2 regions of the Sphingobium sp. TomTYG75 genome follow, and region 2 is predicted to be linked to the other one. Evidence: predicted binding sites of a transcription regulator. Region 2 holds the regulator's gene; the other holds the start of a gene.
The links. Region 2 encodes LexA, which represses DNA repair genes until DNA is damaged. Its sites were predicted from a motif close to GTTCCNCNCTTGTTCT; they were not measured.

Region 1 (4,410 bases), 810 kb from region 2:
GGAACATCTGAAAACGCTGGCCCGCGTGTCGCGCTATCTGCGCGATGAGGGGCATGTCGCCCGGCTGCGTGGCGCGAAGTCGGCGGAGGCGCTGCACGCGCTGCTGGCCGGTGGCGAAGCGCGTGACGCCGCCTGAGGTGGACGGCGCGCCGAGCGGCGAGGCGGCGCATTTCCGTGCGCTGGAGAATCTCTACCGTTCCGCGCCGATCAACCGGATGTTCCGGTCGGAGCTGACGATTCCCGAGGCCGGCCGGTCGATCATCGAGTTCGATGTCGATGAAGAACAGTTCCACGCGGCGGGCGCGGTTCATGGCACCGTCTATTTCAAGATGATGGACGATGCCGCCTTTTATGCGGCGAACAGCCTTGTCAGCGATCGATTCCTGCTGACGACCGCCTTCAACCTGCTGTTCACTCGCCCGATCGGGCCGGGCCGGATTCGGGCCGAAGGGCGGTGGATCAGCGGGAAGCGGCGGGTGTTCGTCGCCGAAGCGAGCCTGATCGACATGGACGGCGAAGAGGTAGGCCGGGGAACGGGCACCTTCATGCGGTCACAATTCCCGCTGTCTTCGCTGCCGGGCTATGCAGGCTGACCGGCTGACCAGCGCGATGCTGGTTGGCGTGCTGGTAAGGCGCGCGGCCGGGGCAGGCGGATTCGCCACGGTACTGGTCAAGGGTGACGAGATTAGCGGCGCAATCCTTATCGAAACCGCTGAAAGAGGGCAGGCTATGGGCCTGTTCGAACGGGTTTCCGACTTTGCCGGTGGATATAGGTTGGAGCGTTGCGGACCCGCGCCGGATGAGGGAACCGAGTCCCTCAATCAATATATAGCGAGGCGTCGCAGATCAGACCCCGATCTGTGGGTCGTGGAACTCGATATCGCGGATGCGGAACGGTTCGCCGCTGAAACGATCTGTTGATCGTTGACTCTGAACAGATGGAAAGGCACTGGCCCCACCCAACGCTTAACGCGCAGGTTGCCAAATTCGCCCGTGGGGGGCGGGCGAGGTAAACACGCAGACGGGGGGCGGCCTGACGTCGATTATGTGATGGGGTTTTTCCCGACGTCCCTGGCCAAGAACCGCATGTTTCTGAGTTGTAATGAGTTTTCGTTTGAAGGCCGCGACTGCCGCGGCATTTGCCCTGACCGCCACCGTCGCGGTTACGGCGGCCGACATGTCGAGCGCTAGCGAAGTCGCTCCTTCGGTCGTATCCCTTGCCGGGAATCAAGAGCTGAATGCAGCTCCGGCGGCTTCCAAGCCCGCTGTTATTTTTGCCGCGCCGCGCGAAGTCGCCCAGCCGCTGGCCGATCTTTCCAATAGCGCCGATGTGCGTGCCGACAATCTGTCCGCTCTGGTCGATGCACAGGGTGCAGCCGAAGACCTGGACAGCGACATGAAATGCCTGGCTGGCGCGGTATATTTCGAATCGAAGGGCGAGAGCCTGGAAGGCCAGCTGGCCGTTGCCCGCGTCATCATCAATCGCGTGAAGTCGGGCCGTTTCGCCAGCAGCCTGTGCGGCGTCGTCTATCAGCCGGGCCAATTCAGCTTTGTCCGTGGCCGTGGTATGCCGGCAATCCCGATGGCCAGCGAAAGCTGGCGCAATGCTGTCGCGATCGCGCAGATCGCAATGCAGGACAGCTGGAACAGCAAGGCCGAAGGCGCCCTGTTTTTCCATGCCCGCCGCGTGTCGCCGAGCTGGGGCAAGCGCCAACTGGCCTCGATCGACAATCATATTTTCTATCGCTGATCCTCGGGTCGCACATCACAAGGACAGCGGGCCGGTTCAGGAAACTGAATCGGCCTTTTCTTTTGTTCCCTTCTTGTTCTAAGATATGGGCATGAGTCCGGTTTCTTCCATGCCCGCCCCCGATCGGGATTGCTCTCCCCTGACCGATGGTACGGCGCTGGCCGTAGCGCGTGGCACGCTGCGGCTGTTTTTTCGCCATGATATGAGCGGGATATTGGAAGTGCCGCTGCCCAATGGCCGCCGGGCTGACATTATGGCGCTGGACAGCGCGGGGCGGATCAGCATCGTCGAGATCAAGTGCAGCCGCGCCGACCTGCTGGGTGACATGAAATGGCCGGACTATCTCGATTATTGCGATCGCTTCTTCTGGGCGGTGCCTTCCGGCTTTGACCTGTCGTTGTTCGACAGCGAGGCTTTATGGCCAGCGCGTACGGGCCTGATCGTCGCGGATCAATATGATGCCGAATTGCTGCGGCCTGCGCCCGTGGAACCGCTCGCGGCGGCACGACGGAAAGCGGAGACCCTGCGCTTTGCACGGCGGGCGGCACGGCGGCTGACTGCATTGGCCGATCCCGATCATGCCGCCGAACTGGGATGGTGACGTAAGGACATCCACCATGAGGCGTCAGCGGGGGCGCGTACCCCAATATTCATCGGCCAGGAATCGGTGGAGCGCCGTCGATCCCTGCCGCGCTGCTGTCCGCGCCATGTGGCGGCGTATGTCATAGCTGCTGTTGTTCAGTCCGGTATGAAATGACTCCAGCGCCTTCTTCGTTTCATGCGGTGCATGCGTATAGGGCTGGAAGATATTGCCGAGGGCCTGTTCCCAGGCTTTCTCGATGTCGTTCTTGCGCTCCATAACCTGCCTCTCCGGGCTTGGGATGATATAAAGGAGATGGGAAGGCAGAGGGCGTGAGACAAGGCATGGCATGCTTGACGTGAGACCGGAGCGTCGTGCCTCCAATGAAAAGCGCTCCGTTCGCCGTGAGCTTGTCGAAGGGCTCCCCTTCTTTTCAGAACACGGAAAGGGCTTCGACATTCGAACGAGGCAAGTGACTCGTTCGGACAGCCCGAACGGGGTTAGGTAAGCGCGATATGGGGCACAATTCCCGAAAGCAGGCGCAAGGAAGGCGTCTAACCCGGTCGTCCTAGAAGGTTGGACCCTGCACCGGCCCAGAAGGCGCGGCCTTCGGCTTTGATGCCGCCAACACCTCGACAATTCCGGAGGTGCGCGCATCCCGTTCCGCATAGTCGCGCGCGGACATGCCAGCGATCGTGTCGCGCTTGTCCGCATTCGCCCCTTGAGCAACAAGCAGGCGGACGAGTCCGATGTCTCGTATCTGCACCGCGCGGATCAGCGGGGTTTCGCCGCTGCCATTGGTCTTGTCGATCTGTGCGCCGCCCGCGAGCAATGTGCGGACCCCGTCCTCGAACCGGGCCTGCACCGCGTTCATGAGCGGGGTATTGCCCCGATTGTCGGCAAGGTTGGGATTGGCACCTTTGGCGAGCAGGAAGGACAGCCAGGTATTGTCGCGACGGGCGATGACGAGGTGCAGCGCGGTTTCGCCGCTGGTGACGTCGCGGCTGTTGATGACGGTCGATCCTGGCTTCTGGATGAGGTCGGTGACCTTCTGCCCGTCGGCGTCCTTGACCGCCTTCAGGAAATTATAGCTGTCCGAAAATTGCGCCTGCGCCGCGACTGGCGACAGCAGCGCGAGTGCCAGAGCCGCCGCGCGCGCTGCGCCTATCCAAGCCGGAAAAGCCTTCATCATCGTCCTTAAGCCCCGTTGGCATTTGCAATAGCGCCCATAGCAGGGCATGGCTGGCGGCGCCATGAACAAAGCGATCCGTTCCCTCATCCTGCCGTTCACCGCCCTGCTGGCCGCCTGCAATATGGGTGCTGGCGGCAATGCATCAAGCGAGATGGAAGGGACGCGCGGCGATCTCGCCGGGGCGCGGATCGGCGCGCCCTTCACCCTGACCGACCAAGATGGGAAGAAGGTGCGGTGGGACGATTTCAAGGGCAAGTACCGGCTGGTCTATTTCGGCTACAGCTATTGCCCTGACGTCTGTCCGCTGGATTTGCAGCATATCATGCAGGGCTTTTCGCAGTTCGAGAAGGCGGATGCGAAGCGGGCGGCGAAGGTGCAGCCGATCTTCATCAGCGTCGATCCGGAGCGTGACACGCCTGCGGTGCTGAAGACTTATGTGGCGGCGTTTCACCCCAAGCTGATTGGACTGACCGGCACGCCCGAGGAAATCGCCAAGGTGGAAAAGGATTTCGTCGTCATCGCTAATAAGGAACCAGTGAAGGGCGACAGCGAGTATCTGGTCAGCCACACACGCACGCCCTATTTGTTTGGGCCGGACGGCCAGCCCGTGGCGCTAGTGCCGGTGGACGATCCGGGGACGCCGGACCAAGATGAGGGAGGACGAGACAATGTGCGCGCTTTCCTGGAAAAATGGGTCAAGTAACGGTTTGAACTTCTGGGAAAAGCCCCTCGACAAGCTGGACCGCGCAGAGTGGGAAGCGCTGTGCGATGGCTGCGGCAAATGCTGCCTGCACAAGGCGGAGGATGAGGATACCGGGCGCGTCTATCCGACCAACGTCGCCTGCCGCTTGCTCGACCGGCATAGCGGACAGTGCAGCAATTACAGCG
Region 2 (4,410 bases):
TCGATCCGTCCGATCGACATGCCTGCGCTGCCTTCCCTGATCCGGGTGAACATAGCTGCGGCGGACCTACCCGCAGGGGTTGGCAAAGGTGCCATCATTCGCTTTCGCGCCCGGTTGATGCCTCCTGCCGAAGCGAGCCTGCCCGGCAGCTATGATTTTTCGCGTCGCGCTTATTTTCAGGGGATTGGGGCAACAGGACGCGCGCTCAAGCCCATCGTCGTGCTACGACCATCAACGGAGGCGCCGCCTCTGCGCAATCGTCTTTTCGCGCATATATTGAAGAATGCAAATGGCGACGGAGCGGGGATCGCCGCAGCGCTGGCGACGGGGGATCAGGGCGCGATCAGCGAGGCGGACGCCGACGCGATGCGCCGCAGCGGTCTTGCCCATCTGCTCTCGATCAGCGGGTTGCACGTCACCGCCCTCATCGGCGCGGTCATTTTCCTGCTGATGCGGATCATGGCACTCAGCCGACGTGCGGCGTTGGACTGGCCGTTGATGCTGATCGCTGCGGCCGGTGGTGCGCTGGCGGGCCTGGGATATACTTTGCTGACGGGCGCGGAAGTGCCGACGGTTCGATCCTGCGTCGCGGCACTGCTGGTGCTGGGAGGGCTTGCGCTTGGGCGCGAAGCCATCACCTTGCGGCTGATAGCCGCCGGTGCACTGGTGGTTCTGTTGGCATGGCCAGAGGCGCTGGCGGGGCCAAGCTTCCAGATGAGTTTCGCCGCAGTTATCGCTATTGTTGCCTTGGGCGAACATCACCGCTTTCGGGCGTTCGCGGCATCCCGTGACGAGCCAGCGCTTCGGCGACTGGGTCGCCACCTTGCCGTCCTGCTTCTCTCCGGCTTTGCGGTGGAAATGGTTCTGGCGCCGATCGCGTTGTTCCACTTTCACAAGGCCGGGATGATAGGCGCTTTTGCAAACCTTGTGGCTATTCCCCTGACGACCTTTGTCGTCATGCCGTTGGAAGCGTTGGCCCTGCTGCTGGATGTTGCCGGTCTGGGTGCTCCAGCCTGGTGGCTGACCTCCCGCGCGCTCGACGTGCTGTTGCTGATCGCGCATTGGGTGGCGGCAAGTCCTTGGGCGATCGTCACTGCGCCCTCGGTGTCCAACGTGATTTTCGGGATCATCGTGCTGGGCGGCCTTTGGTGCCTGCTGTGGCGAAGCGCTTGGCGGTGGGCGGGAATGGTCCCCGTGACGCTGGGGATGGCCATTATTATGATGAGTTCGCCCCCCGACATTCTGGTTACAGCGGATGGGCGCCATGTGGCCGTTCGCGGGCAAGACGGCGGCATGGCTATTCTGCGCGAACGGGCCGGAGACTATGTCCGCGATATGATTGCAGAGAGTGCAGGCTATGGAGGTCCGCTGGGCGCTCTTGCAGACTTGCCCGAGGCGCGTTGTTCCATGGACTTGTGCATGGTGGCCCTAACCGGAGGAGGGCGCATATGGCAGCTATTGGTGACGAGAAGCGGGGTTGTCGTACCCAAGGACATCCTGGCACGCGATTGCGCGCGCGCCGACATCGTTATCGCTGACCGCCGCCTGCCGCCATGGTGTCGGCCCCGCTGGCTGAAAGCCGACCGGCGGTTGTTGGCACATACCGGCGGGCTGGCAATCGATCTTGATGGAGGAACCGTGCGAACCGGGAAAACAGTGGGCGACGCACATCCGTGGGTCGCCCGGCCTTCCTATCTTCCGGCTCGCCGCCGATCCGATCAGTTGTACCGTCGCAGCAGACCAGCCAGCTTTCCTTGAATGCGCACCTGCTGCGAATCGTAGATTTGCGGCTCATAAGCATTGTTGGCCGGATCGAGCCTGACCTTAGGTCCCTGGCGATGATAATATTTCAGCGTCGCCTCGCTATCCTCGATCAGTGCGACCACGATTTGCCCCTCGCGCGCGACTTCAGTGCGCTGGATCAGTGCAAAGTCGCCGTCGAGGATGCCCGCATCGATCATCGAATCGCCCGAAACCTCAAGAGCATAATGGTCTCCGGCACCCAGTAGAGCCGCAGGAACGGACAGCATATTCTGTCCTTCCATGGCTTCGATCGGAACGCCTGCGGCAATCCGCCCGTGAAGGGGGATGTCGATCACGTCATTGGCTGCGACCGGGGGCTTGGCCGACAGTTGCGGTTTGGGTGTCGCTGCGACCTTAGGAGCGCGATGCATCGCTTCAGGAAGTTTCAAAACCTCCAGTGCTCGTGCCCGATTTGGCAGGCGGCGGATGAATCCGCGTTCTTCCAGCGCATTAATCAACCGGTGAATCCCGGATTTCGATCGAAGATCGAGCGCTTCCTTCATCTCCTCAAACGAAGGCGAAACCCCGCCTTCCTCGAGCCGAGTTTGAATGAAGCTGAGCAATTCCTGTTGCTTGGGCGTCAGCATGCCGACTTATCCTCCATGGAACGGATGGAGAACGCATAGGAAACGTAAGGAGGCAAGTCAAGCAGGGTTGCGCCAAGCGTAACGAAAGGAACGGACCCGCGTCACAGCCGTTCAGTAGCGGCCTTCCCAAAGAGGGTGAATAGGAGAGTAAGATGGCGAACCAGAACGATCAGGACAAACAGCGCCGCCAGCAAGGTGGTGACCGCTCAAGCCAGGGCGGGCGTCAGCAGCAGCAGGAAAATCGCCAGGGTCAAATGGGCGAAAGCCGCAAGGACAAGAGCGATCACAGCAAGCAGCAGCGCTGATCTACGTTTGGTTGGATCAAGGGGAGGGGCCGCTTTGCGGCCCCTTTCTCATTGTCAGAGCGGAACGATGGTTACCTTGTCGCCTACGGCAGCCGGGAGTGAGTTGGCCGGTCGAAGGATCAGGCAGTCCGCTTGAGCCAGGGCTGCGGTAGCGGCGCTGTCCTGCGAGGTAACCGAGACCAACCCAGCACCAGTGAGGTAGGCGCGAAGATAGTCGTCGCGCTCTCCTGTCGCTGGAAGTGGGGCCGCGAGTTCCGCGATCATTGTACGCGGGAGCGGGCTGGCGGCTCCGGCCATGTGCCGGACGAGCGGCAGCAGGAACAGCGTCGCTGTCACGAAGGCGGACACCGGGTTGCCGGGAAGGCCGAGGAATAGAGTGTCACCCAGCTTTCCCGCCATGAGCGGCTTGCCGGGGCGCATGCGAATCTTCCAGAAATCCAGAGTGCCGCCTGCCGCCTGGAAAGCTGGCCTCACCAAGTCGTGATCGCCAACCGAGGCGCCTCCAGTCGAGACGATGATGTCGGCGCCGACGGCTTCTTTGAGCGACCGGACCATTGCGTCGAGATCGTCGGGAACGATGCCGACGTCGATCACCTCCGCGCCTGCCTGACCTAGCATGGCCGCCAGCATGGGCGCGTTGGAGGATGGCAAGCGGCCAGAGGGCGTGGGCGCTCCAGGGGGAACGAGTTCATTGCCGGTAGAGATCAGGGCAACGCGCGGACGGGCGCCGACCGGGAGGGTTCCGTGGCCCCCAAGAACGGCGAGAGCAATCTGCGCGGGACCCAATGCGGCACCGGCAGGGAGCAATAGATGATTTGCGCCAAAGTCGCTTGCCGCCGGGCGCACATTTCGTCCTGTGGGTAATGGAGAGCCGAGGGGATGCACGAGCTGGCCGTCCAGCTGCGCATCTTCCTGGATCAGGACGGTATCGGCGCCGGGCGGCAGTGGTGCGCCGGTGAAGATGCGGCAGCATTCCCCCGGAGCCAAAGCAGAGTGAAGGGAGCCGCCCGCCGTGCTTTCAGCGGTTAGGCGCCAAGGGCCAGGCCATTCTGCCGCACGAATGGCGTAACCGTCCATGGCCGATAGATCCGCCCAAGGCTGATCGCGCAGAGCAAAGATGTCCCTTGCGAGCCATCGGCCTGCACAGTGGGAAACCGGGGCGTCCTCTTCCGGCAAGCGGCGGCCCAACGCAAGCAGGCGCGCCTGAGCCTCCGCGACCGGGAGCAGGCTCATTCGGCGCGCCAGTCGCCCGACTTGCCACCCGACTTTGCGAGCAACCGGACATTGCCGATGATCATGCCCTTATCGAGCGCCTTTGCCATGTCGTAGATGGTCAGCAGCGTGGCAGAGGTAGCGGTAAGTGCTTCCATCTCAACGCCGGTTTGGCCCGCGCTTCTGGCGGTAGCGGTCACGGTGACGCCCTCTGTTTCCAGATCGAAGTCGATCGTAACAGAGGTCAGGGCGATGGGATGACAGAGGGGGATGAGGTCGGCGGTACGCTTTGCCGCCATGATGCCTGCTACGCGCGCTACGGCCAGAACATCGCCTTTCTTCACCAGACCCTGAGCGATGGCGGCCGCAGCTTTGGCACTCATAGCGATGTGGCCGGTGGCGATGGCTTCACGGGCGGTCACGGCCTTGGCGGAAACATCGACCATATGGGCCGATCCGTCCTCATCAAGATGGGTGAGCTTGCTCATTCGCCGGTAAGTAGA

Region 1: the regulator LexA is predicted to act here: its motif matches at 1,815-1,830, upstream of ACYU81_RS07460 (MmcB family DNA repair protein).

What each region holds. Positions count from the first base shown of each region.
Region 1 is NZ_BSRE01000001.1:1,468,959-1,473,368, reverse strand. Features, by position in the region: gene ACYU81_RS07480 (PTS sugar transporter subunit IIA) at 1-136, shown strand, start outside; gene ACYU81_RS07475 (PaaI family thioesterase) at 54-593, shown strand; gene ACYU81_RS07470 (DUF1491 family protein) at 583-921, shown strand; gene ACYU81_RS07465 (cell wall hydrolase) at 1,103-1,750, shown strand; gene ACYU81_RS07460 (MmcB family DNA repair protein) at 1,860-2,351, shown strand; gene ACYU81_RS07455 (hypothetical protein) at 2,376-2,609, opposite strand; gene ACYU81_RS07450 (ankyrin repeat domain-containing protein) at 2,899-3,522, opposite strand; gene ACYU81_RS07445 (SCO family protein) at 3,569-4,225, shown strand; gene ACYU81_RS07440 (YcgN family cysteine cluster protein) at 4,230-4,410, shown strand, end outside.
Region 2 is NZ_BSRE01000001.1:2,283,613-2,288,022, forward strand. Features, by position in the region: gene ACYU81_RS11580 (ComEC/Rec2 family competence protein) at 1-1,758, shown strand, start outside; gene lexA (transcriptional repressor LexA) at 1,719-2,390, opposite strand; gene ACYU81_RS11590 (hypothetical protein) at 2,543-2,695, shown strand; gene ACYU81_RS11595 (molybdopterin molybdotransferase MoeA) at 2,750-3,928, opposite strand; gene moaC (cyclic pyranopterin monophosphate synthase MoaC) at 3,925-4,395, opposite strand; gene trpC (indole-3-glycerol phosphate synthase TrpC) at 4,392-4,410, opposite strand, start outside.